DNA from 4 places in the Serratia ficaria genome. Region 2 is predicted to be linked to each of the others. Evidence: predicted binding sites of a transcription regulator. Region 2 holds the regulator's gene; each other region holds the start of a gene.
What was found. Region 2 encodes PurR, which represses purine synthesis genes. Its sites were predicted from a motif close to CANGCAAACGTTTGCNTG; they were not measured.
Positions count from the first base shown of each region.

Region 1 (7,197 bases), 2.3 Mb from region 2:
AACCGCAGATCGCGGTGCGCAGCGGGCAGTGGGATTTTCTCGCCTCGATGGTGCAGGCCGGGGTCGGCATCGCCACCCTGCCGGAGCCGGTGTGCCAGTGGCTGGACAAGGAAAGCCTGATTTGGCTGCCGCTGGAGCCGCGCATGGAGTGGAAGGTCGGGCTGATCTGGCGCCAGGGCAGCTACCTTTCGCACAGCGCACAGGCCTGGATCGCCTGCTGCCGCGACTACTGGCCGCCGGTGAAATAATCGGGGCCGCGTCTGCGGCCCCGTGTTTCATTACCCTTCGCGTTCTATCAGCAACGCTTCCAGCAGGTCGAGATCGTGCAGCAGCTTCTGCAGCGTCTCGTTGCTGATTTTCTGCGTGGCGCGCAGGTGATACAGCTCGCCGCGTTCGGCGCGCAGCGCCGTCAGGCGGAAACGCCGCTCGAGGTTTTCCAGCGCCAGCGCATTCTCGATATCGTCCTTGGAGGTGATGCGCCGCCGCAGCGTGCCCACCACCCGGGAACTGATCTCTTTCAGCACCTGCGGATCGAGGTTTTCCTCGGTGTCGGCGGCCAGGCGCTCTTCCATCTTGTTCACGCTCTCGATCGCCACTTCGGCGGCCATGGCGATCGCCATGCGCTCTTCGCTCTTGCTGGCGCTCTTGTCCGCCACCTGTACCCCGCGCAGCAACAGCGGCAGCGCCAGCACGCCGACGATCAGCGACAGCAGTATCACCCCGGCGGCGATAAACACCAGCTGATAACGCGCCGGGAAGGCGCTGCCGTCGCTCAGCAGCAGCGGTATCGACAGCACGCCGGCCAGGGTAATCGCCCCGCGCACCCCGGCGAAAGAGGCGACCCACAGTTCGCGGGTGCTGTAATCGCCAAACTGCAGCGGACGCTTTTTCATAAAGCGCTTGCTGGCGTTTTTCATCAGCCACAGCCAGGTGAAACGCAGCACCAGCAACGCGGCGTAGATGGTCGCCACGTCGGCGAACAGGTACCAGGTCTGGATGGTCGGGTCCAGCTCGGCCTGCAGGATTGACGTCTCCAGAATGCCCGGCAGCTGCAGCCCCAACATGATGAACACCATGCCGTTGAACACAAACTCCAGCATCGCCCAGACGCTGTTGGCGCGCAGGCGCATCGCCAGCGGCGCGTTGCGGATCACGCCGGACTGGCTGATGGTCATGCCCGCGGCCACCGCCGCCAGGATGCCCGAGACGCCGATATGTTCGGCGATCAGATACGAGGCGAACGGCAGCAGCAGCAGGAAGACAATCTGGGTGGCCGGGTCGTCACCGCTCCAGCGGCTCATCACCCGCAGCGATTTACTGTAGAGCCAGGTAACCGCCACGCCGGCCAACAGGCCGCCGATCGCCACCTTGAGGAATTCGAGGGTGGCGCCGCCGACGGTGAACACCATGGTGCCCATCGCCACCGCGATGGCGAACTTCAACGACACCAGGCCGGACGCGTCGTTCATCAGCGCCTCGCCCTCGAGCACGCCCATGATCTGCTTGGGAATGCGCCCTTTGCCTACGATGCCGGACAGCGCCACGGCGTCGGTCGGCGACAGCACCGCCGCCAGCGCAAAGGCCGCCACCAGCGGAATGCCCGGCACCATGGCGTAAATCAGGTAGCCGACGCCGACGACGGTGATCAACACCAGCACCAGCGCCAGGCCGAGAATTTCTCGCCCATGGTGCAAAAACTCGCGCGTCGGCGTTTTCCAGCCGTCGGCGAACAGCAGCGGCGGTATGAACAGCACCAGGAACAGTTCGGGATCAAAGTCGACGTGCAGCCCGAAATGCGGCCAGGCCAACAGCGCCCCGATGGCGATTTGCATTAACGGCAGCGGCACCTGGAACGGCAACATGCGTGTCACCACCCCGGACAGGGAGACCACCAGGATCAAAATGAGGATTGTAAAAAAGATTTCCATGCTTTCCTTAGACTCTCGGGTTCAGACTGCATCTCTGAGTATGCACCGAATAGTAGATCACTTTTTTTACGGCGGTTAAAGCTTGTTGTGCCTTTCAAAACGCCACGCAGAACAGAAGGAGACTTATCCGAAGGGGAACGGCGGGGCGAGCTTCCCCCGCCCGCGCGGGCAGGGGAAGAGAACGCGCGATTAGATGGCCCAGCCGCCGGCGTAAAACGCCACCAGAGCCAGTGCGATCAGCACGGTGCCGATATTCAGCTTGCGCCATTCGCCGGAGAAGATGCGGCCGATAACCAGCGAGCTGAAGCCCAGCATGATGCCGGTGACGATGTTGCAGGTCAGCACGATAAACACCGCGCACAGCAGGCCGGCCATGGCGTCGACGAAGTCGTTGAAGTCCAGCTTGGTGACGTTGCTCAGCATCAGCAGGCCGACGTACATCAGCGCCGGCGCGGTAGCGTAGACCGGCACCAGGTAGGCCAGCGGCGACAGGAACAGGATCAACAGGAACAGCAGGCCGACCACGGTGGCGGTCAGGCCGGTCTTGCCGCCCGCGGCGGTGCCGGCGGCGGATTCGATGTACACCGCGGCGGGCGCGGCGCCCACCAGGCCGGAAAAGACGCTGCTCAGGGAGTCTGAGGTCAGCGCCTTGCCGCCGTTGATGATCTGGCCGTCTTTATCCAGCAGGTTGGCCTGGCCGGCCACCGCGCGGATGGTGCCGGTGGCGTCAAAGACCGCGGTCATCACCAGCGCCAGCACGCTCGGCAAGACCACCGGCTGCAGCGCGCCCATGATGTCCAGGCTGAAAATCAACGAGTTGCCGTTGGCGTCCGCCAGGCTTGGCATGGCGAACAGCCCCTGGTATTTCACCGCCGGATCGAAGATCAGGCCAATCACCGAAATGGCGATGATCACCAACAGGATGCCGCCCGGCACCCGCAGCTTCTCCAGGCCGAAAATCACCGCCAGCCCGAGCAGCGTCATCACCACCGGGAAGGAGGTAAAGGCGCCCAGCGCCACCGGCAGGCCGTCCAGCGGGTTCTTCACCACCAGGCCGACGCCGTTGGCGGCGATCAACAGCAGGAACAGGCCGATGCCGATGCCGGTGCCGTGCGCCACGCCCATCGGCAGGTTACGCAGGATCCAGGCGCGGATGCCGGTGACCGAAATGACGGTGAACAGCACGCCCATCAGGAATACCGCGCCCAGCGCCACCGGAATGCTGATGTGCTGGCCCAGCACCAGGCTGAAGGCGGTGAAGGCGGTCAGTGAGATAGCGCAGCCGATGGCCATCGGCAGGTTGGCCCACAGCCCCATCAGCAGCGACCCCAACCCGGCCACCAGGCAGGTGGAGACGAACACCGCCGCCGGCGGGAACCCCGCCTTGCCCAGCATGCTCGGCACCACGATCACCGAGTAAACCATCGCCAGGAAGGTGGTCAGCCCCGCCACCACCTCCTGACGCACGGTGCTGCCGCGCGCGGAAATATTAAAGTAGCCATCAAGCCCGCCTTTTGGTTTTACGGCGTTATTCGCTTGAGAATTCGACATATGTTGCTGTCCCCTGTGTTTCATTATCGGCCCGTTGCAACAGGCCTGTAATCCCGCCCGCGCCTGGTCGCCACGGAATCGTTTCCGTCACGTTCGCTTCCCTGCCCTTCAGCGGCGCGGCCAACCGGCGGCGCGCAAAAAGGCAAACGTTTAACTCGCAGCGCGTGATGCGGGTGATTTATGGTGGTTTATTCAAGGCAAACGATTATCCGGCCTTCTCTACCGTCGAATCAACTAAAGATCGCGGCAAAGTATGCAGAAAGGCGCCGGGATCAATCATTATCGAAAAAGCGGGGTTTGTCACATAGGTAAATCCGATGGGAACGCCCCCGCGGCCGGGGGCGGCCGGGTTACTGCGCCTGCGGGGCGTTTTCATCCATATACATCAGCTCCCAGATGTGACCGTCCGGATCCTGGAAGCCGTGGCCATACATGAAACCGTAATCCTGCGGCTGGTTGTAGGTGTTGCCGCCGGCGGCGATCGCCTTGCGCACCAGCTCGTCCACCGCCGCTCTGCTGGGCTGCGACAGGCAGACCAATACCTCGGTGGCCTTTCTGGCGTCGCCGATCGGGTTCGGCGTGAACATTTTGAACTTGTCGTGGGTTAGCAGCATCACGTAAATGCTGTCGCTGACCACCATGCAAGCGGCGGTGTCGTCGGTAAACTGCGCGTTAAAGCCGAAGCCCAGCCGGCTAAAAAATGCCATGGACGCGGGCAGATCGCCAACCGGCAGGTTCACAAAAATTTGCGTAGCCATGGGCTACCTCCAATGAAGGGTGACCTCATCGAGTATAGCCCATCGCGCTAGCTCAGCAGCGCGTACGGACCGCCCTGCTCCAGCGCCCGCTGGTAAGCGGGACGGGCATGAATGCGCTGCAGGTAGCCGCGCAGCTTCGGGCAATCGTCCAGCGCGCCGCGCGCCGCCATCGCCTCCAGCGGAAAGCTCATCTGAATATCCGCCGCGCTGAATTCGTTGCCGACAAACCAGGTGCCTTTATTCAGGTGCTGCTCGAGGTATTCGCAATGCGGCGCAATCTGCTTGTCGAGGTACTCGCGCTGCACGCCCTTGCCGATCGCGCCGGCCACCGGCCGCAGCAGCCAGGGGATCGGCGGCTGGCCCAGCCGGCTGAACACCAGCTTCATCACCAGCAGCGGCATCAGCGAACCTTCGGCGTAGTGCAGCCAGTAGCGGTATTGCTGACGAGCGTGGTAGTCGGTGGGGATGAACAGCCCCTGCGCATCATAGGCTTCCTGCAGGTACTCGATGATGGCGCCGGACTCCGCCAGCGTCAGATCGCCGTCGACGATCACCGGCGATTTGCCCAGCGGATGGATGTTTTTCAGCGCCAGCGGCGCCAGCATGGTTTGCGGATCGCGCTGATAGCGCTGTACCTGGTAAGGCACCCCCAGCTCTTCCAAAAACCACAGGATGCGCTGCGAACGCGAGTTATTCAGATGATGAACGATGATCATGAAGAGGTCCCTAGCCGTTGCCACACCAGCTCGCCAACCTGCACGCCGTTGCCGATTTGCAGCGGCACGGTGCGCAGCATAAGCCGATCGCCGATGAAACTGTAGAAGCGCACCTGTCGGCTGCCGATCCAGTTGGGGAACGAGCTGCCCTCGACCTGATGCACCACCCGCTGGTCGCTCTCGTCCACCTGATAGCGGCCAAAATAACAAATCATATTGATAAAGGCGGCGTGGATTTCCCGTTCGCTGCCCAGCGCCAAATCGTCGGCGGCGAAGCGCGGCCGGGTGGCGCTATACAGCTGCGCCGCCATGGTGCCGTTGGCCTCGTAGTTGATGCGGCCCAGCACCTGCTCGCCCAAGGGGTAATTTATCCTGCCGTCTTCGCCTTTAAACACGGAAGACACCAGCGACCAGCTGCCGATAAACGCGTTGATTGACATCAGGCTTCCTCCTGCAGGGGGTGTTGTTTAAAGGGTAGCGGCGATTTTTGCACCACGCCAGCCGCACAAATATCAGTCAATTTATTTGATCGATATACTCAAAACTCTCCGATTTTTTCTTTAGGCATCGGCAACTATCATTTAATACATCGAGAGACAACGGACTCTCACCGAATAAATACCCTGAGGAACGAATCATGAAAAACATCAAAATTTTTGCTACCGCCCTGCTGCTGACCACCGCGTCTTTCGCCAGCGTCGCCGCGGACACCCCAGCCAGCCTGCCTGCCGCCGGCGCCCAGAAAATCGGCGTGATCTCCGTTAGCGGCGCCGCCAACCTGAGCGCGCTGGAAAATGAACTGGCCGGCAAGGCCGCCGCTTCCGGCGCCAACGCCTACCGCATCGTCGCCGCCGGCGGCCAGAACAAACTGTACGGCACCGCAGAAATCTTCAACTGATCGTCAACCAGCCAGTTGACGGAAGAAAGAAGCCCCGCCAGGGGCTTTTCTCGTTTCAGCGGGCGTCGAAACGCGTCGCCAGCCGCTGCAGGCGAAACTGTTCGGTGATGTAATCGACAAACGCCCGGGTTTTGGTCGGCAGGAATTTGGTGGTGGGGAAATAGAGGTATACGCTGCCGCGATCGACATACCAGCCCGGCAACACCCGCACCAATCGGCCGCTCTCCAGGTAAGGCAGCGCGTTCGGCATGCCGATCAGCGCGATGCCCAGCCCCATTTCCGCCGCCCGCGCCGCCGCGTCCGGCTCGTTCACCGTCATCTTCATCGCCATCGCCGGCGCCCGCTGTTCGTTTTGCGCGTTGCGCAGCGGCAGGTTGCGCACGCGGCCGGTTTGCGGCGAACGGATGAAAATGCCCGCATGCTCCGCCAGCTGTTCCGGCTGCTGCAGCGGCGGTCGGTTGCGCAGATACTGCGCCGAAGCCACCAGCACCCCGTGGGCCGGCGCCAGTTCGCGCGCGATCATGCCCTGCGCCAGCTCGATGCCGCCGCCTATTGCCGCGTCGAAATGATCGCCAATCAGATCCACCTGGCGATTGTCGAAATGCCAGTCGGGGACGATCGCCGGGTAGCGCGCCAAAAAATCCGGCAGCATCGGCAACACGAAATGCAGGCCGAAAGCGGTGCCCATGCTGATCTTCAGCGTGCCGGCCGCCACGCCGCCGCCGCTGCTCAGCCCTTTCAGCGCGCACTGGATGGTCTGCAATCCCCCGCTCACCTCCTGCAAAAAGCGCTCGCCGGCCTCGGTGAGGATCAGCTTACGGGTGTTGCGTTGAAACAGCCGCACGCCAACCAGCGTCTCCAGCTTGGTGACATTCTTGCCCACCGCCGCCGGGCTGATGCCCAGCTTGCGGCCGGCGGCGGAGAAGCTGCCGTTTTCCGCGCTGCTGACGAAGCATTCCAGATGACCCAGCATGTTTTCTTCCCCTGATTTAAAACCTTTGGTTTAAGCTGATTATAGCTCTTTACGGCTAGTGGCCTGCGGCCGTTTCTCCGATACTGGTTCGGTAGATTTTTTAACCTCATCCACTCTGGAGAAACATCATGTCAGCAACGCTTCCTCTGCAGGGCAAAGTCGCATTCGTTCAGGGCGGCTCACGCGGCATCGGCGCCGCCATCGTCAAACGGCTGGCGCGCGAAGGCGCCGCCGTCGCCTTTACCTACGCCGCCTCTGCCGATCGGGCCAACGCGCTGGCGAGCGAAATCACCGCCGCCGGCGGTAAAGCGCTCGCCATCAAGGCCGACAGCGCCGATGCGGCGGCGCTACAACAGGCGGTGCGTCAGGCGGT
Region 1 covers NZ_LT906479.1:4,696,212-4,703,408, forward strand. The annotation lists gene CKW09_RS21970 (LysR family transcriptional regulator) at 1-248, shown strand, start outside; gene CKW09_RS21975 (Na+/H+ antiporter) at 279-1,928, opposite strand; gene CKW09_RS21980 (NCS2 family permease) at 2,118-3,479, opposite strand; gene CKW09_RS21985 (VOC family protein) at 3,830-4,237, opposite strand; gene CKW09_RS21990 (glutathione S-transferase family protein) at 4,285-4,953, opposite strand; gene CKW09_RS21995 (lipocalin-like domain-containing protein) at 4,950-5,393, opposite strand; gene bhsA (multiple stress resistance protein BhsA) at 5,591-5,851, shown strand; gene CKW09_RS22005 (LysR family transcriptional regulator) at 5,907-6,824, opposite strand; gene CKW09_RS22010 (3-oxoacyl-ACP reductase family protein) at 6,953-7,197, shown strand, end outside.
Region 1: a site for PurR is predicted at 3,619-3,636, ahead of CKW09_RS21980 (NCS2 family permease). Genes of this name have one in related genera too.

Region 2 (7,197 bases):
TCCAACCAGCGTACCGACCAGTACGGCGGCAGCATCGAAAACCGCACCCGCCTGACGCTGGAAGTGGTCGACGCCGCCGTGGCCGAATGGGGTTCAGAGCATGTCGGCATCCGCATTTCACCGCTGGGTCCGTTCAACGGCCTGGACAACGGCGAAGATCAGGAAGAAGCCGCGCTGTACCTGGTGGAAGAGCTGAACAAACGCAATATCGCCTTCCTGCACATCTCCGAACCGGACTGGGCCGGCGGCAAACCTTACTCCGAGGCTTTCCGCGACTCGGTGCGCGCCCACTTTAAAGGGGTGATCGTCGGCGCCGGCGCCTATACCGCCGAAAAAGCCGAAGAGTTGATCAACAAAGGCTATATCGACGCCGTGGCCTTTGGCCGCAGCTACATCGCCAACCCGGATCTGGTGGAGCGCCTGCAGCAGAACGCCGCGCTGAACGAGCCGCAGCCGGAAACCTTCTACGGCGGCGGCGCCGCGGGTTATACCGATTATCCGTTTCTGGCCGACTAGTTAACCTTACCCCGCCCGGCGGCCATGATGTTGCGATGGCCGCTTTTTTATCGGCCGGCAAATGTGACGGCGTCACCCATTCGCCGCGTTGAAATCCCTTGCGTGACAAGGCTATACTGAATTCAGCTTCATTCTTTTCCATCGCCGTACGCCACGGCACAGCCAATCAGAGGAATTATGCGCTTACTCCATACCATGATCCGCGTCGGTGATCTGCAACGCTCCATCGACTTCTACACCAAGGTATTAGGCATGCGCCTGCTGCGCACCAGCGAAAACCCGGAATACAAGTACTCGCTGGCGTTTGTCGGCTACAGCGACGAAAGCGAAGGCGCGGTGATTGAACTGACCTACAACTGGGGCACCGACAGCTACGAAATGGGCACCGCGTTTGGCCACCTGGCGCTGGGCGTCGACGACGTGGCGGCCACCTGCGACAGCATTCGCGGCGCCGGCGGCAAGGTGACCCGCGAAGCCGGCCCGGTAAAAGGCGGCACCACGGTGATCGCCTTCGTCGAAGATCCGGACGGTTACAAGATCGAACTGATCGAGAACAAGCACGCCGGCCAGGGCCTCGGCAAATAAAGCTTATCCAGGGCGCAGCGGCGCCCTTCTTTTTATCCGCGTGATAAGCGCCTGCAACCGGGCGTAAAATTTGCCATAATGCGCGCTGCATTCGATGAAGATAAGAAACTGATGGCCGAAAAAAGTGATCTTAACGCCCTGAGTGGTCGTTTTCGTGGGTTTTATCCCGTAGTTATAGATATTGAAACCGCCGGTTTTAATGCCAAAACCGACGCGTTGCTGGAGATTGCCGCGGTCACGCTGAAGATGGATGAGGACGGCTGGCTGCAGCAGGACGAGACCCTGCACTTCCACGTCGAGCCTTTTGAAGGCGCCAACCTGCAGCCGGAAGCGCTGGCGTTCAACGGCATTGACCCGCACAACCCGCTGCGCGGCGCGGTCAGCGAATACGATGCGCTGCACGCCATTTTCAAAGCGGTGCGCAAAGGCATCAAGGATCGCGGCTGCAACCGGGCGATCATCGTGGCGCACAACGCCAACTTCGATCACAGCTTCCTGATGGCCGCCGCCGAACGCGCCGGCCTGAAGCGCAATCCGTTCCATCCGTTCGCCACCTTCGACACCGCCGCGCTCAGCGGGCTGGTGCTGGGCCAGACGGTATTGGCCAAAGCCTGCATCGCCGCCGGCATGCCTTTCGACAGCAGCCAGGCGCACTCGGCGCTGTACGACACCGAGCAAACCGCCCTGCTGTTCTGTGAGCTGGTCAACCGCTGGAAGCGCCTCGGCGGCTGGCCGCTGGCGCTGCCCGAGTCCGACGCGTGACAAAAAAATCGGGCGGCCCAGTTCGCACTGGCGCCGCCCGATATTCTATGGCAACAAGCCCCGCCGATTAAGGCTGCTGGTCTTCCTGCTCTTTGTATTTCTCTGCGGTTTCTTTGATCAGCTGCTGCAGCTCGCCGCGCTGATACATTTCGATGATGATATCGCAACCGCCGACCAATTCACCGTCAACCCACAGCTGCGGGAAGGTCGGCCAGTTGGCGTACTTGGGCAGCTCGGCGCGGATGTCCGGGTTCTGCAGAATATCAACGTAGGCGAAGCGTTCGCCGCAGGCGGACAGCGCCTGCACGGCCTGTGCGGAAAAACCGCAGTTCGGCAGTTTTGGCGAGCCTTTCATGTACAGCAAAATAGGGTTTTCAGCGATCTGGTGCTGAATTTTTTCAATCGTCGTCGTCATTTATTGCTTCCTCAAGCCACATCTCATGGCTACAACATGCATCACACGGGCTATTGTAGCGGCTGGAACAGTCGCAAGAAAACGCCATCTTTTGCAAGGACATTCGCCCTGTGCCGATCGCGCCTCACCGGCAACGCCATTCCGGTTAAAACTTAGGCTCAGAATAACATTTTTAATCCGACCATTTCACTAATATATTTCGTCGCCCCCCGCCCGGCGTTTAATTAAAACCGCAACGCGAGACTGATGATTTTTTATACATCAACGGGCTGATTTTAAACCAAAAAAAAGGCTATTAACGTTTTCTCACAATATGGATTATTATTTATGAGTTCTCCGCTGTTTTATATGGCGAAATTCGGGAATACTGTGACTCTTTCGATATCCGTTTCGGGGCCAAGGCTGGTGACGTCGACATGCGTTTAATTCTTACGCTTTTTGTGCTGTTGTTTACGCAGCTATTCTTCAATCTGGCGCACGCTGCGCCGCAGGCGCGTATTGCCGCCGAGCAGCGCAAGAGCCATGTCAATGAAGCGCGGCCGGACGATCGCAAGAAAAAGAAAGCGGTCAAGGCCAGCAAAAAAGTGAAAGTGGCGGCCCCAGAGAAAAAAACCAAGGTCGCCAAGACCAAATCAGAGAAAACGGCCAAAAAGATCGTCAGCGCCAAATCGAAAACCAAATCCCAAAAAATCGCCAAAATTAAGGTGACCCCACCGAAGAAGGGTTACAAAAAAGGCTACGGCCGCCACCGCAGTGCCGGGATGGCTACCGCCAAACTGGTGCACGACGATAAGCCGCTGAAGCTCAGCCCGGCGCATAAAAAACGCTATCAACACGCCAAGCAAACCGCCATGGCCAAGCTGATGGATCAAATGGGCAAGCCTTATCGCTGGGGCGGCAGCTCGCCGCGTACCGGCTTTGACTGCAGCGGCCTGATTTATTACGCCTATAAGGACGTGGTGAAAATCAAGATGCCGCGCACCGCCAATGAGATGTATCACCTGCGCGACGCCGCGCCCATCAAGAAAAGCGAGCTGGAAAGCGGCGATCTGGTGTTCTTCCGCATCAACAACCGCGGCGTGGCCGATCACGTTGGGGTTTATCTGGGCAACGGCAAATTCATCCAGTCGCCGCGCACCGGTGAAGAGATCCGCATCAGCCAGCTCGACAACGACTACTGGCAGAACCACTATATCGGCGCGCGCCGGGTCGTCACGCCGAAAACCATTCGTTAATACTTAGCGCGGCCGAAGTGGCCGGAGAACCTCCAGGCGTTGGCGAACGGGACGTTTGTTGCAGAAGAACGGGGATAACCGCGGGGAAAGCGACGAGGCGCAGCAAGCTGCGCCTGTTAATGCCGGGAATTCAGTTCAGCGCAGCGGTGAAGCTGAAGGCAATGATCACGGCCAGCGCACACAGGGTGGTGAACAGCGACATCTTCAGATCGGTATCCATTACTACTCCTTCTCAGATAGGCTTTCCCAAGGATAAAAGGCGTACAATTAGTACGTCAAATCATTTTCCCACAGTTCGCCAATAAAATCTTGTTATCATTTCCCGGTTTATAATGCCGATTACCTCTTCCCCTTTTGCTCAATATGCGACAAAATTCGCAGTTCACAACTGCGTACCGGCAACAATGCCCCTCCTGACCAGCGCTGAAGACTTCAACACATTAAAAACTCGGTTTTCGCTTCTCTGGAGAAGGATCTACGCAGGCAAACGATTAACATCACACTTACATGCTGCAACATGTGAGTTCAGGAGTCATTTCTTACATGGCAACGATTAAAGATGTGGCCAAACGCGCTGGCGTTTCCACCACCACCGTTTCGCACGTCATCAATAAGACTCGTTTCGTCGCCGAAGAAACCAAAGCGGCCGTATGGGCCGCGATCAAAGAATTGCATTACTCGCCGAGCGCCGTGGCGCGCAGCCTGAAGGTCAATCACACCAAGTCGATCGGCCTGCTGGCCACCTCGAGCGAGGCGCCCTATTTTGCCGAAGTGATCGAAGCGGTGGAGAACAGCTGCTACAGCAAAGGCTACACGCTGATCCTGTGCAACTCGCATAACAACCTGGACAAGCAGCGCGCCTATCTGGCGATGCTGGCGCAAAAGCGCGTCGACGGCCTGCTGGTGATGTGCTCGGAATACCCGGACCAGCTGTTGGGCATGCTGGAAGACTACCGCAATATCCCGATGGTGGTGATGGACTGGGGCGCGGCGCGCGGCGATTTTACCGACACCATCATCGACAACGCCTTCGAGGGCGGTTATCTGGCCGGCCGTTATCTCATTGAGCGCGGCCACCGCGACATCGGCGCCATTCCTGGGCAGCTGGCGCGCAACACCGGCGGCGGGCGACATCAGGGCTTTCTGAAGGCGATGCAGGAAGCCAATATCGAGGTGCGCGACGAATGGATCGTACAGGGCGACTTTGAGCCGGAGTCCGGTTACAAGGCCATGCATCAGATCCTGTCGCAGAAACAGCGTCCGACCGCGGTGTTCTGCGGCGGCGACATCATGGCGATGGGCGCCATCTGCGCCGCCGACGAACTGGGGCTGCGGGTGCCGCAGGACATTTCGGTGATCGGTTACGATAACGTGCGCAACGCCCGCTACTTCACGCCGGCGCTGACCACCATCCACCAGCCGAAGGAACGCCTGGGCGAAATGGCCTTCACCATGCTGCTGGATCGCATCATCAGCAAGCGCGAGGAATCGCAGGTGATCGAGGTGCATCCGAAACTGATCGAGCGCCGTTCGGTCGCCGACGGCCCGTTCGTCGACTACCGCCGTTAATCCCCGCCGCCGGAAGCCCGCCCGGCCTCCGGCGCCGCTTCGCTCAGCCATTCCTGATTCAGGGTTTCGCTGTCCCCCAGATAGTCCAGCAGCCAGGCCATCGCCGGCGACGGCTTATCCTGCTGCCAGGTCAGGCAGCACGGGCTGGCGGGAAAAGGCTGCTGCAGCTGCAGCGCCGCCAGCTCCCCGCGCCGCACCAGCGGCAACGCCCGATGGGCCGGCATCATGCCGACGCACAGCCCGGCGCACAGGCAGTCCAGCGCCGAGGTCCAGTCCGGCGCCACCAGCCGCCGTTGGTTGTCCAGCGTCCAGGTCACGCGCTTCGGCAGGCTGCGCGAGGTATCTTCCAGGCACAGCGAAGGATAAGGCCGCAGCTGGTCGTCATTCAGCGGGCCGCTCAGCAGCGCCAGCGGATGCTGCGGGCTGACCACGCACAGCCAGTTCATGTCGCCCATGTCGCGGAAGGCGAAGCCGCCGCCGACCGGCACCGCGCGCGTTGCGCCGATCGCCATCTCCGCCCGCCCGTCGACCAGCGCATCCCACACGCCGTTAAACACCTCCGGCTGCATCAGTAATTCGACATCGGGAAAGTGACGATAGAAATCCAGCACCAGCTGGCGACTGCGCTGCGGTTTGACGATGATGTCCACCGCGATTTTCAGCTGGCCGCGCCAACCGTTGGCCACCTGCTGGCACTGGCGGCGGGTGTCGAGCATTTTTTTGATGACAACCCGCGCATCCTTGATGAACAGCGCGCCGGCCGGCGTCAGTTCCACATCGCGATGGCGCCGTTCAAACAGCGGCACCGCCAGCCATTGCTCCAGCTGACGCACGGTATAGCTGACCGCCGAGGGCACCCGGTGCAGCTCCTGCGCCGCCGCGCTGAAACTGCCGGTGCGGGCCACCGCGTCCACGACTTCCAGAGAATATTCAGACCACATCGTCTTGCCTTCAATTTTTTTAACAGCAGTTTGCAAATATTACCGTTTCACAAGCAGAGATCCAGCCGGATACACTTGCCGGCGCTAAAAACCTGCGACAACAAAATACCAACGAGAAATACCATGCGAAATTCCTTTGGCTTTATGTTCTATCTCGCCGGCCTGAGCATGCTGGGTTATCTGGCGACCGACATGTACCTGCCGGCCTTCGGCGCCATGCGGGAAGAGCTGCAAATTTCCGCCGGCGCCATCAGCGCCAGCCTCAGCATCTTTCTGGCCGGCTTCGCCTTTGCGCAGCTGCTGTGGGGGCCGCTCTCCGACCACCTGGGCCGCAAGCCGGTGCTGCTGATCGGCCTGGCGCTGTTCGCCCTCGGCTGCCTCGGCATGCTGTGGGTGCAAAATGCCGTGCAGCTGTGGTCGTTACGCTTTATTCAGGCGATCGGCGTCTGCTCCGCCGCCGTTACCTGGCAGGCGCTGGTGGTCGATCGCTACCGCGACGGCAAGGCCAACCGCGTGTTCGCCACCATCATGCCGCTGGTCGCGCTGTCGCCGGCGCTGGCGCCGCTGCTGGGCGCCTGGCTGTTGAACCACGCCGGCTGGCGGATGATCTTCGCCGTGCTGCTGGGCATCGCCCTGCTGCTGCTGCTGCCGACCCTGCTGCTGAAAGAAAGCGCCAGGCCGCAGCCCATCGCGGCCGAAAAGAACCGCGGCGTCAGCTTCTGGCAGCTGTTGAAATCCCCGGTGTTCAGCGGCAACGTCGCCATGTTCGCCGCCTGCTCGGCCGGATTTTTCGCCTGGCTGACCGGTTCGCCGTTTATCCTCGGCGACATGGGCTACGGCCCGAACGATATTGGCCTGAGCTATGTGCCGCAAACCCTGGCCTTCCTGTTGGGGGGCTATGGCTGCCGCACCGCGTTAAAGCGCATCAACGGTACAACCTTGCTGCCGTGGCTGTTGGTAACCTATGGCGCTAGCATGGTGGCGTTGTATCTGGTGGCCACCCTGACCGAACCGACCCTGACCAGCCTGCTGATCCCGTTCTGCATCATGGCCCTGGTCAACGGCGCCGGTTACCCGATTATGGTGGCGAATGCGCTGACGCCGTTCCCGGAAAGCAGCGGCAAGGCCGCGGCGCTGCAGAATACCCTGCAGCTGGGCCTGTGCTTCGTCGCCA
Region 2 covers NZ_LT906479.1:2,380,439-2,387,635, reverse strand. The annotation lists gene nemA (alkene reductase) at 1-516, shown strand, start outside; gene gloA (lactoylglutathione lyase) at 694-1,101, shown strand; gene rnt (ribonuclease T) at 1,180-1,863, shown strand; gene CKW09_RS11300 (Grx4 family monothiol glutaredoxin) at 1,931-2,278, opposite strand; gene CKW09_RS11295 (C40 family peptidase) at 2,695-3,513, shown strand; gene cydH (cytochrome bd-I oxidase subunit CydH) at 3,644-3,733, opposite strand; gene purR (HTH-type transcriptional repressor PurR) at 4,057-5,082, shown strand; gene punR (DNA-binding transcriptional activator PunR) at 5,079-6,023, opposite strand; gene punC (purine nucleoside transporter PunC) at 6,147-7,197, shown strand, end outside.

Region 3 (7,197 bases), 500 kb from region 2:
GCTGATCTCCAGGTTGTCTTTTTTGCCGCCGTGCAGCTCGGCCATGCGCCGTTGCCCGACGGAATCGAAGCGCGCAAAGGCCTGCTGGGCGTTGGCGATGGTTTCATCGTCCAGGTTGGCGATCAGCCGGTCGGCGGCGCGCCAGGCTTCTTCGGTGGTTTCCCGCACGATCACGTGCAGGCGGATGCCGAAGCGCACCTGGCGGCCTTTGGCCGCCGCCTTGGCGCGCACCTCGGCGATCTTTTCCTTTACCTGCGCCGGCGGCTCGCCCCAGGTGAGGTACATCTCTACCTGTTCGGCGGCCAGATCCTGCGCCGCGGCGGAGGATCCGCCGAAATAGAGCGGCGGCCGCGGCTGTTGCACCGGCGGGAACAGCAATTTGGCGCCTTTCACCTGGATATGCTTGCCGTGGAAATCGACGGTTTCCCCTTCCAGCACCCGACGCCAGACCTGCGTGAACTCCGCCGAGGCCTCATAGCGCTCCTCATGATTGAGGTGCAGCCCTTCCGCCGCCAGTTCTTCCGGATCGCCGCCGGTGACCAGGTTAAACAGCGCGCGGCCGTTGGACAGGCGGTCCAGCGTGGCGGCCTGACGCGCCGCCAGGGTTGGCGAGATGATGCCGGGCCGCAGCGCCACCAGGAATTTCAGCCGCTGGGTGACCGGGATAAGCGACGCGGCCACCAGCCAGGAGTCTTCGCAGGAACGGCCGGTGGGGATCAGCACGCCGCCGAATCCCAGGCGGTCCGCCGCCTGGGCAATCTGTTGCAGATAACCGTGATCGACGCTGCGCGCCCCTTCCGAACTGCCAAGGTAGTGGCCGTCGCCGTGGGTGGGCAAAAACCAGAAAACGTTAAGGCTCATCGTCAGTTCTCCAAAATTATTGTGCGCTCGGGCGCCAGATGCGTTGCGAAATGTCTACCTTTATCGGCACCAGGCGATTGGCGTAAAACAGGTCGGCGGTTTGCTGCTGGGCGGCGATGGTGTGCGCATCCAGCGGCTTGATGGCGGTCGGCGGTCGATGATCCAGATAGCTGGCGATCACCTTTTCCGGCAGCCCCATGGCGTTGGCCAGCAACGTAACGCTCTGCGCGCGGTCGCTGCGGGTAAGCGCATCGGCCTGGCTCAGCACCTCCAGCACCTGCCGGATAAAGGCGCCGTTGGCTTCGGCATAAGGGCGCACCGCCAGATAGAAGGAACCGGTTTGATTCAGGTCGGTGCCGTCGCCGAGCACCCGCACGCCGCCCTGCAGCAGCGCGGCGGAATAGTAAGGATCCCAGATCGCCCAGGCATCGACGTTGCCCTGCTGAAACGCGGCGCGCGCGTCGGCCGGGGTCAGGTAGACCGCTTGGATGTCGGTGAATTTCAGCCCGGCTTTTTGCAGCGAGCGCAGCAGCAGGTTGTGCGAGCTGGAGCCTTTCTGGAAGGCGACCTTATGGCCTTTCAGCTCGGCGACGCTTTTTATCGGGCTGTTTTCCGGCACCAGGATCACCTCCGCCTTGGGTTTGGGCGGTTCAACGCCGACATACAGCAGATCGGCGCCGGCGGCCTGGGCGAAGATCGGCGGAATATCGCCGGTGCTGCCCAGATCGATGCTGCCGACGTTCAGCGCTTCCAGCATCTGCGGACCGGCCGGGAATTCGACCCAGCTGATTTTGGTGGCGGGAAAACGCTTCTCCAGCAGCTGGTGGCTTTTCGCCAGCACCAGGCTGACCGATCCTTTTTGGTAGCCGATACGGAACCGGGCCGGATCCTGCGCGCTGGCGGCATTGGCCCAGGCCAGCGACAGCAGGCCCATCAGGGTGGCGGCGCCAAACCAGCGCCGCAGAACAGATCGCTTCATATTGAGGTCCTTTTCCGGAGTGCTTCAGGCGGTCTGTCGGGTCGACAGGGGCAGGGTTACCCTCAGAGAGGGCGGCTTGCGGCGGCCGAGCGCCAGGTAGAAACTCTCCAGCGCCTCCTCCAGCCGCCCGGCGACGCCGTCCGACAGGGTGACGTCTTCGCCGTTGAGCTGCACCTGGCTGTCGTCGGCGAAGACGCCGTGCAGCACTTCCTGCGCCTTCAGCGCCGCCAGCACCGGCTTCAGGGCGTAGTCCACCGCCAGCATGTGCCCGACGGAACCGCCGGTGGCCAGGGGCAGCACCACCTTGTGGTCCAGCGCGCGTTCCGGCAGCAGATCCAGCAGGGTCTTCAAGGCGCCGGAAAATGAAGCCTTATATACCGGGGTGGAAATCAGCAGGCCGTCCGCCTGCGCCAGCTGCTCGGTGAAGGCTTTGATCGCCGGGCTGTTAAAATTGGCGTACAGCAGGTCTTCGGCATCGAAATCGTGCAGGGTATAGGCGATCACCTCTACGCCTTGCTGCCGCAGCCAGTTCTGGCTCAGGGTAAGCAGGCCCGCCGAGCGTGATGGGATGCGTGGGCTGCCGGCCAGTGATATAACGCGCATTGCCACTCCTTATAACTAAATGTTAGGTTTAATTAGAAAATGAACGGGAAGTGTTTTAAAGCTAACAGCAAAGGGGCGGGTTTCTTAAATCTCATTTTTTGATTTTGTTATGCGTAAAAGCGGATTTGCGGCGTTTTCCCTCGGCGCCAAGAAAACGATTGCGTAAAAAGGCCTTTTTTTGCCTTTAATCAATTCCAATTGGTCGGGGGATGCCGGATAATACGCCCCCGGTTTGCAACCGGGAAATCAGGAGAGTCCATGTACTACCCCATCATCAGGAAAGCGTTGTTCCAGCTCGATCCCGAGCGCGCGCATGAATTGACCTTTCGTCAGCTTCGCCGTGTAACCGGCACCCCGTTAGAGTTTCTTGTCCGCCAGTCGGTGCCGACCAAGCCGGTCAGCTGCATGGGGCTGTCGTTTAAAAACCCGTTGGGATTGGCCGCCGGTCTGGATAAAGACGGCGAGTGCATCGACGCGTTCGGCGCCATGGGTTTCGGCCATGTCGAGGTGGGCACCGTGACCCCGCGCCCGCAGCCGGGCAACGACAAGCCGCGCCTGTTCCGGGTGGTGGAGGCCGAGGGGCTGATCAACCGCATGGGCTTTAATAACCACGGCGTGGATAATCTGGTTGAAAACGTTAAGAAATCCCATTTCGGCGGCATTCTTGGGATCAATATCGGCAAGAATAAGGACACCCCGGTTGAACAGGGGAAAGACGATTATCTGATCTGCATGGATAAAGTTTATCCGTATGCCGGTTATATCGCGATTAACATTTCGTCACCAAATACGCCGGGGTTACGATCCTTGCAGTATGGCGAAGCGCTGGACGATCTTTTAGCGGCGATTAAAAATAAGCAGCAGGAATTACATGCGCGCCATCACAAATATGTGCCGGTGGCGGTAAAGATCGCGCCGGATCTTTCTGAAGAAGAATTGATCCAAATTGCCGATAGCCTGGTGCGTCATAATATCGACGGGGTGATCGCCACCAATACCACATTGGATCGTAAACTGATCCAGGGATTAAATTACTGCGAGCAAACGGGTGGCCTCAGCGGGCGTCCGCTGCAGTCGCGCAGCACCGAAGTGATCCGTCGCCTGTCGACCGAGCTGCAAGGGCACCTGCCGATTATTGGCGTGGGCGGGGTGGATTCGCTGACGGCGGCGCGTGAAAAAATGGCGGCCGGCGCCAGCCTGGTGCAAATTTATTCCGGATTTATCTTCCACGGCCCGCGCCTGATTAAAGATATCGTTACCCATATCTAATATTTTTTCTTTCATTTTATGTCGGGGGTTTATTTCTTCCCCCGGCTCGTCTATATTTTGTTCGTTAGCATAAATATCGTTCGCGGAATTATCCGATGTTTAAGCGACTTTATCGGTGATAAAATCACCTTTTGGGGTAAATACGGCGTTGGCATAGGCAGCGAGAAGGATAAGAGATGAAGATAAAACCTGACGATAATTGGCGTTGGTATTTTGACGCCGAACACGATCGGCTAATGCTGGATTTAGCTAATGGTATGATCTTTCGCTCGCGTTTTCCGGCCAAAATGTTAACCCCGGACGCCTTTGACGAATGCGCTTTTTGCGTCGACGACGCCGCGCTGTATTTCACCTATGAAGAACAGTGCAAACAGGTCAAGCTCAGCCATGAACAGCGCGCCGAGCTGGTGTTGAATGCCTTGGTCGCCTACCGTTTCCTGAAACCGCTGATGCCGAAAAGCTGGCACTTCTCGCAGCAGCATTATCCGCTGCAGCCGAAGAACGGCGAGCTGGCGGCGGTGAAGGTGATGGAAAGCGGCGTTGAAGCCCGCCTGCTGGTGGTGGAGGCCGGCGATAACGCCAGCCTGTGCCTGCTGGCGCAGAACCAACTGTCGGTCGCCGGCCGCACCATGGTGCTGGGCGACGCGATTAAGGTGATGCACGATCGGCTGAAGCCTTGTGCGCAGGACGAATCTTCCACCCCGGCGGCCTACGACCGGGCGGTATAAGCCCGGTTACGCCAGCGTCAAATCGCTTTTCGGAATACAGCTGCAGCAAAGAATGGTGCCGTCTTCGGCCACCGCGCTTTTCTTCAGCGGCGCGACTTCGCCGCTGACCAGGGTAATACGGCAGCTGCCGCAGATGCCGGCCCGGCAGGAATAGGGCACGCGAATTCCCTGCTGCTCCAGCTGCTCGAGCAATATTTGCTGGTTATTGCCGGTAAACACCTTCCCTTCATATTCGATGGTCACGCCCTGCGCGCTGTCCTGCGGCGCCGCTACGCTCTCCACCACCGTGCCGGCGCCATACGGGCGCGGCGGCTTGGTCGACAGCACTTCCACCGCATCGCCAACGCGAATAATGCCGCTGTTGCGCGCAATCATGTTTTGGCCGAAGTCGATGTCGCCGTTATCGGCGGTGCGGAATTTCTGCAGCGTGCTCAGCGGCTCACCGCTCGGGTGTTTGCGGCCTCGCTCGGTGCTGACGGTGGTCAGCACGCAGCGGCTGCAGGGTTTCACCAGATCGAACATCACATCGCCGACGCGGATCACCTGCCAGCCGTCTTCGGCCCAGGCGCCGGCGCCGGTGACCACCAGATTGGGGCGGAACTGCTCCAGCTTGATGCTGCCGGGGCAGCGCCGCTGCAGATCGTTGAACGAAGCCTGGTTAATCAGCAGATAAGGATAGCCATCGGCGAACGACAGCGGAATGGCCGGATGTTTTTTTACCCGGCGGGTGAGTTCCGGCCCCAGCCAGCGCAGCTGCACGTCGCGCTGGAAATAGCCGCTTAGCCAGCGGTTAATCTCCGCCGGCGCAATCAGCGCGGTGAAATGGTTGCCCCACACTTCGGTAGGCTGCGCTTCGGCGGCGAAATCGCTAAAGCGGATAGCGGCGCTTTCGCCGTCCGGGGCGGTGAGAAACAGGCCGTCCGCCAGCAGCGCCGGAGTGAACAGCACCATCTGCGGATATTGGCGCGCGGTAATAAAGGTGCCATCCGGTTCGGTGATCATAAAGGTGCGATCGAAGGCCAGGCCGCTGCTGGAGACCTGGGCATGGGAAAGCTGCAAACCCCGCAGCGATTTAACCGGATGAACGTAGAGTCTGGAAAGCGTGATCACCCTTATCTCCGTGCGATTATTAAATAGAAGGGAGCAACTTTATGACAAGCGGTCTGGATTAGCTATAATGCGCAACAATTTTCTTTTTGGTGATAAGTACGATATGAACTCTCTGTTTGCCAGCACGGCGCGTGGACTGGAAGAACTGTTAAAAAGCGAGCTGGAAGCGCTGGGCGCCCACGACTGCAAAGTGGTGCAGGGTGGGGTACATTTTCAGGGTGACGATCGTCTTCTGTACCAAAGCCTGCTGTGGAGCCGCCTGGCCTCGCGCATTCTGCTGCCGCTGAACGAATTCCGCGTGCACAGCGATCTGGATCTGTACCTCGGCGTGCAGGCGATTGACTGGACCAGCATCTTCGGGGTGGATAAAACCTTCGCCGTGCATTTCAGCGGCGTCAATGAAGAGATCCGCAACAGCCAATACGGCGCGCTGAAGGTGAAAGACGCCATCGTCGACAGCTTCACCCGCAAAATCGATCGGCGCCCGACGGTCGCCAAGCAACAGCCCGACATTCGCGTCAACGTGTTCCTGCAGCGCGATATGGCCAGCGTGGCGCTGGATCTGAGCGGCGAAGGCCTGCATCAGCGCGGTTACCGCGATCTGACCGGCCAGGCGCCGCTGAAGGAAAACCTGGCGGCGGCCATCGTGCAGCGTTCCGGCTGGCAGCCGGGCACGCCGATGCTCGATCCGATGTGCGGTTCCGGCACCTTGTTGATCGAAGCGGCGATGATCGCCGCCGATCGCGCGCCGGGTCTGCACCGTCAGCACTGGGGCTTCAGCGCCTGGAACGGCCACAACGCCGACCTGTGGCGCGAATTGACCACCGAAGCGCAGGTGCGCGCTCGTCGCGGCCTGCAGGAAACCCCTTCGCGCTTCTTCGGCTCCGACATCGATCGCCGGGTGATCGAAATGGCGCGCGGCAACGCCCGCCGCGCCGGCATTGCCGAACTGATCACCTTCAACGTCAATGACGTCAGCAAATTGACCAATCCGCTGCCGGAAGGCCCGACCGGCACCGTGGTCAGCAACCCGCCGTACGGCGAGCGCCTGGAAAGCGAACCGGCGCTGATTGCGCTGCATAACATGCTGGGCCGCATCATGAAGAGCGCCTTCGGCGGCTGGCAGCTGTCGCTGTTCAGCGCTTCACCGGAGCTGCTGAGCTGCCTGCAGCTGCGCGCCGAGCGGCAGTTCAAGGCTAAAAACGGCCCGCTGGATTGCGTGCAGAAAAACTACCAGCTGGCGGCGAACCCGGCCGGCGCCGGCGGCGTGCAGGTGGCGGAAGATTTCGCCAACCGCCTGCGCAAAAACCTGAAGAAGCTCGACAAATGGGCGAAGCAGCAGGGCATTGAATGCTACCGCTTGTATGACGCCGATCTGCCAGAATACAACGTGGCGGTCGATCGCTACGGCAGCAAGGTGGTGGTGCAGGAATACGCGCCGCCGAAAACCGTCGATGCGCAGAAGGCGCGTCAGCGTTTGTTCGACGTGATCAACGCTACGCTGGCGGTGCTGGAATTGCCGTCCAATCAGCTGATCCTGAAGACCCGCGAGCGGCAGAAGGGTAAAAACCAGTACGAGAAGCTGGCGCAGAAGGGCGAATTCCTGCTGGTGGAAGAGTTCAACGCCAAGCTGTGGGTCAACCTGAC
Region 3 covers NZ_LT906479.1:1,883,820-1,891,016, forward strand. The annotation lists gene ssuD (FMNH2-dependent alkanesulfonate monooxygenase) at 1-861, opposite strand, end outside; gene CKW09_RS08895 (sulfonate ABC transporter substrate-binding protein) at 878-1,795, opposite strand; gene ssuE (NADPH-dependent FMN reductase) at 1,865-2,443, opposite strand; gene pyrD (quinone-dependent dihydroorotate dehydrogenase) at 2,702-3,712, shown strand; gene CKW09_RS08910 (cell division protein ZapC) at 3,889-4,440, shown strand; gene CKW09_RS08915 (YcbX family protein) at 4,447-5,550, opposite strand; gene rlmKL (bifunctional 23S rRNA (guanine(2069)-N(7))-methyltransferase RlmK/23S rRNA (guanine(2445)-N(2))-methyltransferase RlmL) at 5,654-7,197, shown strand, end outside.
Region 3: a site for PurR is predicted at 2,591-2,608, ahead of pyrD (quinone-dependent dihydroorotate dehydrogenase). Genes of this name have one in related genera too.

Region 4 (7,197 bases), 510 kb from region 2:
CGACATTTTTTGCCGTTACGGCGGCGAGGAGTTCGCGGTGATCCTGGGCAACTGCACGCTGGAGAATGCGCGCAATATTATGGAACAGCTCAGGCAGCGCACGCATCGCCTCAGCCTGACGCTGGCCAACGGGCAACAGGTGCGTTTCACCACCAGCTGCGGCATTGCCCAGGTCAACGCGTTTTCGACGCTGCAAGGCGCTATCAAACGGGCGGACGAAGCGCTCTATTTTTGCAAGAGAAACGGCAAGAACCGGGTGAGCGTGCATACCCTGAGCGGTTTTATCTGAATTGTTGTTTAAAATAATTAACATTATAATTTTTATGACTAATTAGGCTAAGTCATTCACCTTACAGGCTTATCTGGCTTTTCTGTCGCCATCCCGCAAGCAAGCCGCCATAAAGGCACGTTTAATCCTCGACCCGCTCCGGTGATTTGTGGTGTGATGCAGCTTCAATAACAGGATAATCCGGGTATACTCCCCCGACTTTTTTATGATTATCCGGATTTGGACACGCGCCTGACGAGGATGCTGTAACGCGCTATGACTCAATACGCCTCCCCGATTTTGACATCACTGCTTGATACTGACGCTTATAAGCTTCATATGCAGCAAGCAGTGTTCCATCGCTATCCCGCAATCAGCGTTGCGGCGGAATTCCGCTGCCGCAGCGACGAGTTGCTGGGAGAATATGCCGACGAGATCCGTGCGCAGGTCGCGCTGATGAGCCAGTTGGCGCTGACCGACGCCGAGTTCGCCTACCTCTCGGGGCTGCCCTTCTTCCGCCAGGACTATTTGAACTGGCTACGGGATTTTCGCTACGACCCGCAACAGGTGACCATCGATAACCGCGACGGCAAGCTGCAGATCCGCATCGCCGGGCCGTGGCGCGAGGTGATCATGTGGGAGGTGCCGCTGCTGGCGGTGATCAGCGAAGTGGTGCACCGCCACCGTTCGCCGGAGGTCACCCCGGAGCTGGCCGTCGCCCATCTGCGCAGCAAGCTGACGCAATTCAAAACGCTGGCCGGCGATCTGGATCTCTCGCGTTTCAAGCTGATGGACTTCGGCACGCGCCGCCGTTTCTCGCAGGGCGTGCAGCAGGCGATCGTCAGCACCCTGAAAGCGGAATTCCCGTATCTGGTCGGCACCAGCAATTACGATCTGGCGCATCAGTTGGCTCTGGCGCCGGTCGGCACCCAGGCGCACGAGTGGTTCCAGGCCCATCAACAGATCAGCCCGGTGTTGGCCAACAGCCAGCGCGCCGCGCTGCAGGCCTGGCTGGATGAATACCCGGAGCAGCTCGGCATCGCGCTGACCGACTGCATCACCATGGACGCCTTCCTGCGCGATTTCGGCCTGCAGTTCGCCCAGCGCTACCAGGGGCTGCGTCACGATTCGGGCGATCCGTTCGAGTGGGGCGAGAAAGCCATCGCCCACTATCAGAAGCTCGGCATCGACCCGATGAGCAAAACCCTGGTGTTCTCGGATAACCTGGATCTGGACAAGGCGCTGGCGCTGTACCGCCGCTTCTATCGGCGCATCAATTTGGGGTTCGGCATCGGCACGCGCCTGACCTGCGATATCCCGGGCGTCAAGCCCCTGAATATCGTGATCAAACTGGTCGAGTGCAAAGGCAAGCCGGTGGCCAAGCTGTCCGACAGCCCGGGTAAAACCATCTGTCAGGATCAGGCCTTCGTGAAAGCCCTGCGCAAAGCCTTTGACCTGCCGCTGGTGAAAAAAGCCAGCTGAGGTTCCCTTATATAAAGAAAGCCGGCCGGATCACCGCGCCGGCTTTTTCTTTACCTGCGCCTGTCTGCGCCCTTTTTACCCGACGCCGAGAAATGTTGCGCCAATCCGGCGATTTCTGCTTGTGCTCTGCACCGCGGCAAGTAACATAGCAATCATCCCCATATTCTTGGGTTGTAAGCTATTTCTAAACCAAATATTAAAGAGAGAAATCTATGAGCGTAGTGCCTGTAGTCGACGTACTGCAAGGTCGTGCTGCGGTTGACAGTGAAGTCACCGTGCGCGGCTGGGTACGTACCCGGAGAGATTCTAAAGCTGGCATCTCCTTCCTGGCCGTCTATGACGGTTCCTGCTTTGATCCGTTACAGGCCGTCGTTAATAATTCTCTGCCGAATTATCAGGATGAAGTGCTGCACCTGACCACCGGCTGCTCGGTGGAAGTGACAGGTAAAGTCGTCGCGTCTCCGGGCGAAGGCCAGAGTTTCGAACTGCAGGCCACCGCCATCAAGGTGGTCGGCTGGGTTGACGATCCGGACACCTACCCGATGGCGGCCAAGCGCCACAGCATCGAGTACCTGCGTGAAGTGGCGCACCTGCGTCCGCGCACCAACCTGATCGGCGCCGTGGCGCGCGTGCGCCATACTCTGGCTCAGGCCATTCACCGTTTCTATCACGAGAACGGCTTCTTCTGGGTCTCTACCCCGCTGATCACCGCCTCCGATACCGAAGGCGCCGGCGAGATGTTCCGCGTTTCGACGCTGGATCTGGAAAACCTGCCGCGCACCGATAAAGGCGCCGTCGACTTCAGCGAAGACTTCTTCGGCAAAGAGGCCTTCCTGACCGTGTCCGGTCAGTTGAACGGCGAAGCCTATGCCTGCGCCCTGTCAAAAATCTATACCTTCGGCCCCACCTTCCGCGCCGAAAACTCCAACACCAGCCGCCACCTGGCGGAGTTCTGGATGATCGAGCCGGAAATCGCCTTCGCCAACCTGGCCGACATCGCCGAACTGGCGGAGAAGATGCTGAAATACGTGTTCCAGGCGGTCCTGGATGAGCGTATGGACGACATGCAGTTCTTTGCCGAGCGCGTAGACAAAGACGCTATCGATCGTCTGAAACGTTTCGTGTCATCGGATTTCGCCCAGGTGGACTACACCGAGGCGGTAGAGATCCTGATCGCCTCCGGCCAGACCTTCGAAAACCCGGTTTCCTGGGGCATCGATCTGTCGTCCGAACATGAGCGCTATCTGGCGGAACAACACTTCAAGGCGCCGGTGGTGGTGAAGAACTACCCGAAAGACATCAAAGCCTTCTACATGCGCATGAACGAAGACGGCAAAACCGTGGCGGCGATGGACGTGCTGGCGCCGGGTATCGGCGAGATCATCGGCGGAGCTCAGCGCGAAGAGCGTCTGGACGTGCTGGATCAACGCATGGAAGCCATGGGGCTGAATAAGGAAGATTACTGGTGGTATCGCGACCTGCGTCGCTACGGCACCGTTCCTCATGCCGGTTTCGGCCTGGGCTTTGAACGTTTAATCGCCTATGTGACCGGTGTGCAAAACGTGCGCGACGTCATCCCGTTCCCGCGTACGCCACGTAATGCAAGCTTCTAATTAATCAGTTTAAACTTTTTTTAACCGATTTTGTTACAAAACAAAGGCCAGCTCTGCTGGCCTTTCGCATTTTTTAATATTGACGTCCGTCACAAAGTTCCCTGAATATTACATATTGTTACAAATACTTTCTTTTTGAAACCGCATTAGTATATTCGTAGCATTTTCGTTCTAGATTAACCCGCCGCTGAATGGAACACTGCGTTCAGACACAGGACGACACCAATCTATCAACAATAGTTCAAAAGAATTATTGGCGGCAGTGGCAAAGGTGTCCGAATAACACCAATGAGGGTAATAATGATGAAGCGCAACATTCTTGCAGTGGTAATCCCGGCTCTGTTAGCTGCTGGTGCAGCAAACGCAGCTGAAATCTACAACAAAGACGGCAACAAGCTGGATCTGTACGGCAAAGTTGACGGTCTGCACTACTTCTCCGACGACACAGAAAATGATGGCGATCAGACCTATGTTCGTTTCGGCTTCAAAGGTGAAACCCAAATTACTGACCAACTGACCGGTTACGGCCAGTGGGAATACAACGTTCAGGCTAACCACGCTGAATCTCAGGGCACCGAAGGCACCAAGACTCGTCTGGGCTTCGCGGGTCTGAAATTCGCTGACTACGGCTCATTCGACTACGGCCGCAACTACGGCGTACTGTACGACGTGGAAGGCTGGACCGATATGCTGCCAGAGTTCGGTGGCGATACCTACACCATCACCGACAACTACATGACCGGCCGTACCAACGGCGTTGCGACCTACCGTAACAACAACTTCTTCGGTCTGGTTGACGGTTTGAACTTCGCCGTTCAGTACCAGGGTAAAAACGAGAACGACAGCCGCGCTCTGAAGAAACAAAACGGCGACGGTTGGGGTATCTCTTCAACTTATGACATCGGCGAAGGCGTAAGCTTCGGTGCCGCATACGCGTCTTCCGACCGTACCGACGATCAGACTAATCTGTCTACCGCCAAAGGCGACAAGGCCGACGCATGGACCGTGGGCGCGAAATACGACGCCAACAACGTCTACCTGGCCGCCATGTATGCCGAAACCCGCAACATGACCCCATACGGCGAAGCTGATAACACCATCGCCAACAAAACTCAGAACTTCGAACTGACCGCACAGTATCAGTTCGACTTCGGTCTGCGCCCAGAAGTGTCTTACCTGCAGTCGAAAGGTAAAGACCTGGCTGGCCGCACCGCTAACGGCTCTCGCTTCGCCGGCGGCGACGCTGACCTGGTTAAATACGTTTCTGTTGGTACTACCTACTACTTCAACAAAAACATGTCCACCTACGTTGATTACAAAATCAACCTGCTGGACGAGAACGAATTCACCAAGGCTAACAAAATCGCTACCGACGACATCGTTGGTGTAGGCCTGGTTTACCAGTTCTAAGCTGTCGCTTAACGGCGGCTCACCGTCGGACAAGTTAAAAAAACAGGGCTTCGGCCCTGTTTTTGTTTTTACGCCATGCGTGAATTTTTATCCTGCCGATTTGCCCTTCCCCATCATTTTTCCTGCCTAATGCGCCGCCTTCGCAACATCGCGGTGTTTTTGTCGCAAACGGTTGGCAAAGCCGAAAACTGGCGCTACCCTGATGCCTCTGTCTGCTTAACTCCGAGATTTGGAAGCACCTGACATGTTTGAAAAAATCACTGCCGCACCCGCCGACCCGATCCTGGGCCTGACCGACATTTTCCGCGCCGACGCCCGCCCAAATAAAATCAACTTAGGGATTGGCGTTTATAAAGATGAAACCGGCAAAACCCCGGTGCTGACCAGCGTAAAAAAAGCTGAACAGTATCTGCTGGAAAATGAGACCACCAAGAATTATCTCGGCATTGAGGGCATCCCGGCTTTCGCCAGCTGCACGCAAGAGCTGTTGTTCGGCAAACAGAGCCCGATCGTCGCCGACAAGCGCGCACGCACCGCGCAAACGCCTGGCGGCACCGGCGGGCTGCGCGTAGCGGCTGACTTTATCGCCAACCAGACCAGCGCCAAGCGCATTTGGATCAGCAACCCAAGCTGGCCGAACCATAAAAACGTCTTCGGCGCAGTCGGCCTGGAAGTGCTGGAATACGCCTACTATGACGCCGCCAACCACGCGCTGGACTTCGACGGCCTGCTCAATAGCCTGAAACAGGCGCAGGCGGGCGACGTGGTGCTGTTCCACGGCTGCTGCCATAACCCGACCGGCATCGACCCTACCGCCGAGCAGTGGGCCCAGCTGGCTGAGCTCTCCGTGGCCAACGGCTGGCTGCCGCTGTTCGACTTCGCCTATCAGGGCTTCGCCAAGGGCCTGGAAGAAGATGCCGAAGGGCTGCGCATTTTCGCCGCCAAGCATCAGGAACTGATCGTCGCCAGCTCGTACTCGAAGAACTTCGGCCTGTACAATGAGCGCGTCGGCGCCTGCACCATCGTGGCCGCCGATGCGGAAACCGCTGACCGCGCGTTCAGCCAGGTGAAGGCGGCGATCCGCGCCAACTACTCTAACCCGCCGTCTCATGGCGCAGCGGTGGTCGCCACCATCCTGAGCAACGACGCGCTGCGCGCGCTGTGGGAGCAGGAACTGACCGATATGCGTCAGCGCATCCACCGCATGCGGCAGCTGTTTGTGAACACGCTGCAAGAGAAAGGCGCACAGCAAGACTTCGGCTTTATCATCAACCAGAACGGCATGTTTTCGTTCAGCGGCCTGACCAAAGAACAGGTGCTGCGCCTGCGTGAAGAGTTCGGCGTCTACGCCGTAAACTCCGGCCGCGTCAACGTTGCCGGCATGACGCCGGACAACATGGCGCCGCTGTGTGAAGCCATCGTCGCCGTGCTCTGACAATCGCCGCGCGGCAGCCAAGAAAAGGGGCGCTCAATGCGCCCCTCGTTATTTCTGCCGGGAAATAACCGTTACCAAACCGGCGGTTCTTCCTGCAGGAACGGGTTGGTCTGGCGCTCATGGCCGAAGGTCGACATCGGGCCATGGCCCGGAATAAAGGCCATGTCGTCGCCCTGCGGCAACAGCTTGGTGCGAATGGAGTCGATCAGCGCCTGATGGTCGCCGCGCGGGAAGTCGCTGCGGCCGACGCCGCCGTTAAACAGCACATCGCCCACCAGCGCCAGCCGCGCCTGCTCATTGATGAAGACAATGTGACCCGGGGTATGGCCAGGGCAATGCAGCACCTTGAAATGCATCTCGCCGACCTGCACCTCATCGCCTTCGGCCAGCCAGCGGTTGGGCGCCAGCGGCGCGCACTCTTCCAGGCCAAACATTCGGCTCTGCGCCGGCAGGCCATCCAGCCAAAAGGCGTCTTCCTTATCCGGCCCGTAGATCGGCACCTGATAGTGTTCGGCCAGCTCAGCGGCGGCGCCAACGTGATCGAGATGGCCGTGAGTCAGCAAGATCTGCGAAATTGTCACGCCCTGCTTCGCCACTTCAGCTTTGATTTTTTCCGCTTCGCCGCCGGGATCGACCAGCGCCGCCTGTTGGCTATGCTCGCACCAGATCAGGCTGCAGTTCTGGCTGAAGGCGGTAACGGGAATAATGTGGTATTTCATAAGGCTCCAACAACGACAACGGCGCCATACCCCACGGGCTGGCGCTGTTCACCTATCGGCACAGGCGATTACCAGGTCCGTACCGGGCCGGTATCGATGTGTACAAAGTTGCTACGTGGGTAATATCCTACACCACCGGCGCGCATTTTTAACGCCGCTTTGCGGATATTGCTCAGCTGGACGCCTTCAATATGGAAGTCCATCGCCTGGCCCTTGGTGTGGTAGCTGTGCTTCGCCACGCCGCGGCTATGCGCGCGCAGTTCATTATTG
Region 4 covers NZ_LT906479.1:1,870,348-1,877,544, reverse strand. The annotation lists gene CKW09_RS08870 (GGDEF domain-containing protein) at 1-289, shown strand, start outside; gene pncB (nicotinate phosphoribosyltransferase) at 545-1,750, shown strand; gene asnS (asparagine--tRNA ligase) at 1,963-3,363, shown strand; gene ompC (porin OmpC) at 3,664-4,773, shown strand; gene CKW09_RS08850 (amino acid aminotransferase) at 5,018-6,208, shown strand; gene CKW09_RS08845 (MBL fold metallo-hydrolase) at 6,280-6,927, opposite strand; gene CKW09_RS08840 (YcbK family protein) at 6,996-7,197, opposite strand, start outside.
Region 4: a site for PurR is predicted at 4,935-4,952, ahead of CKW09_RS08850 (amino acid aminotransferase). Genes of this name have one in related genera too.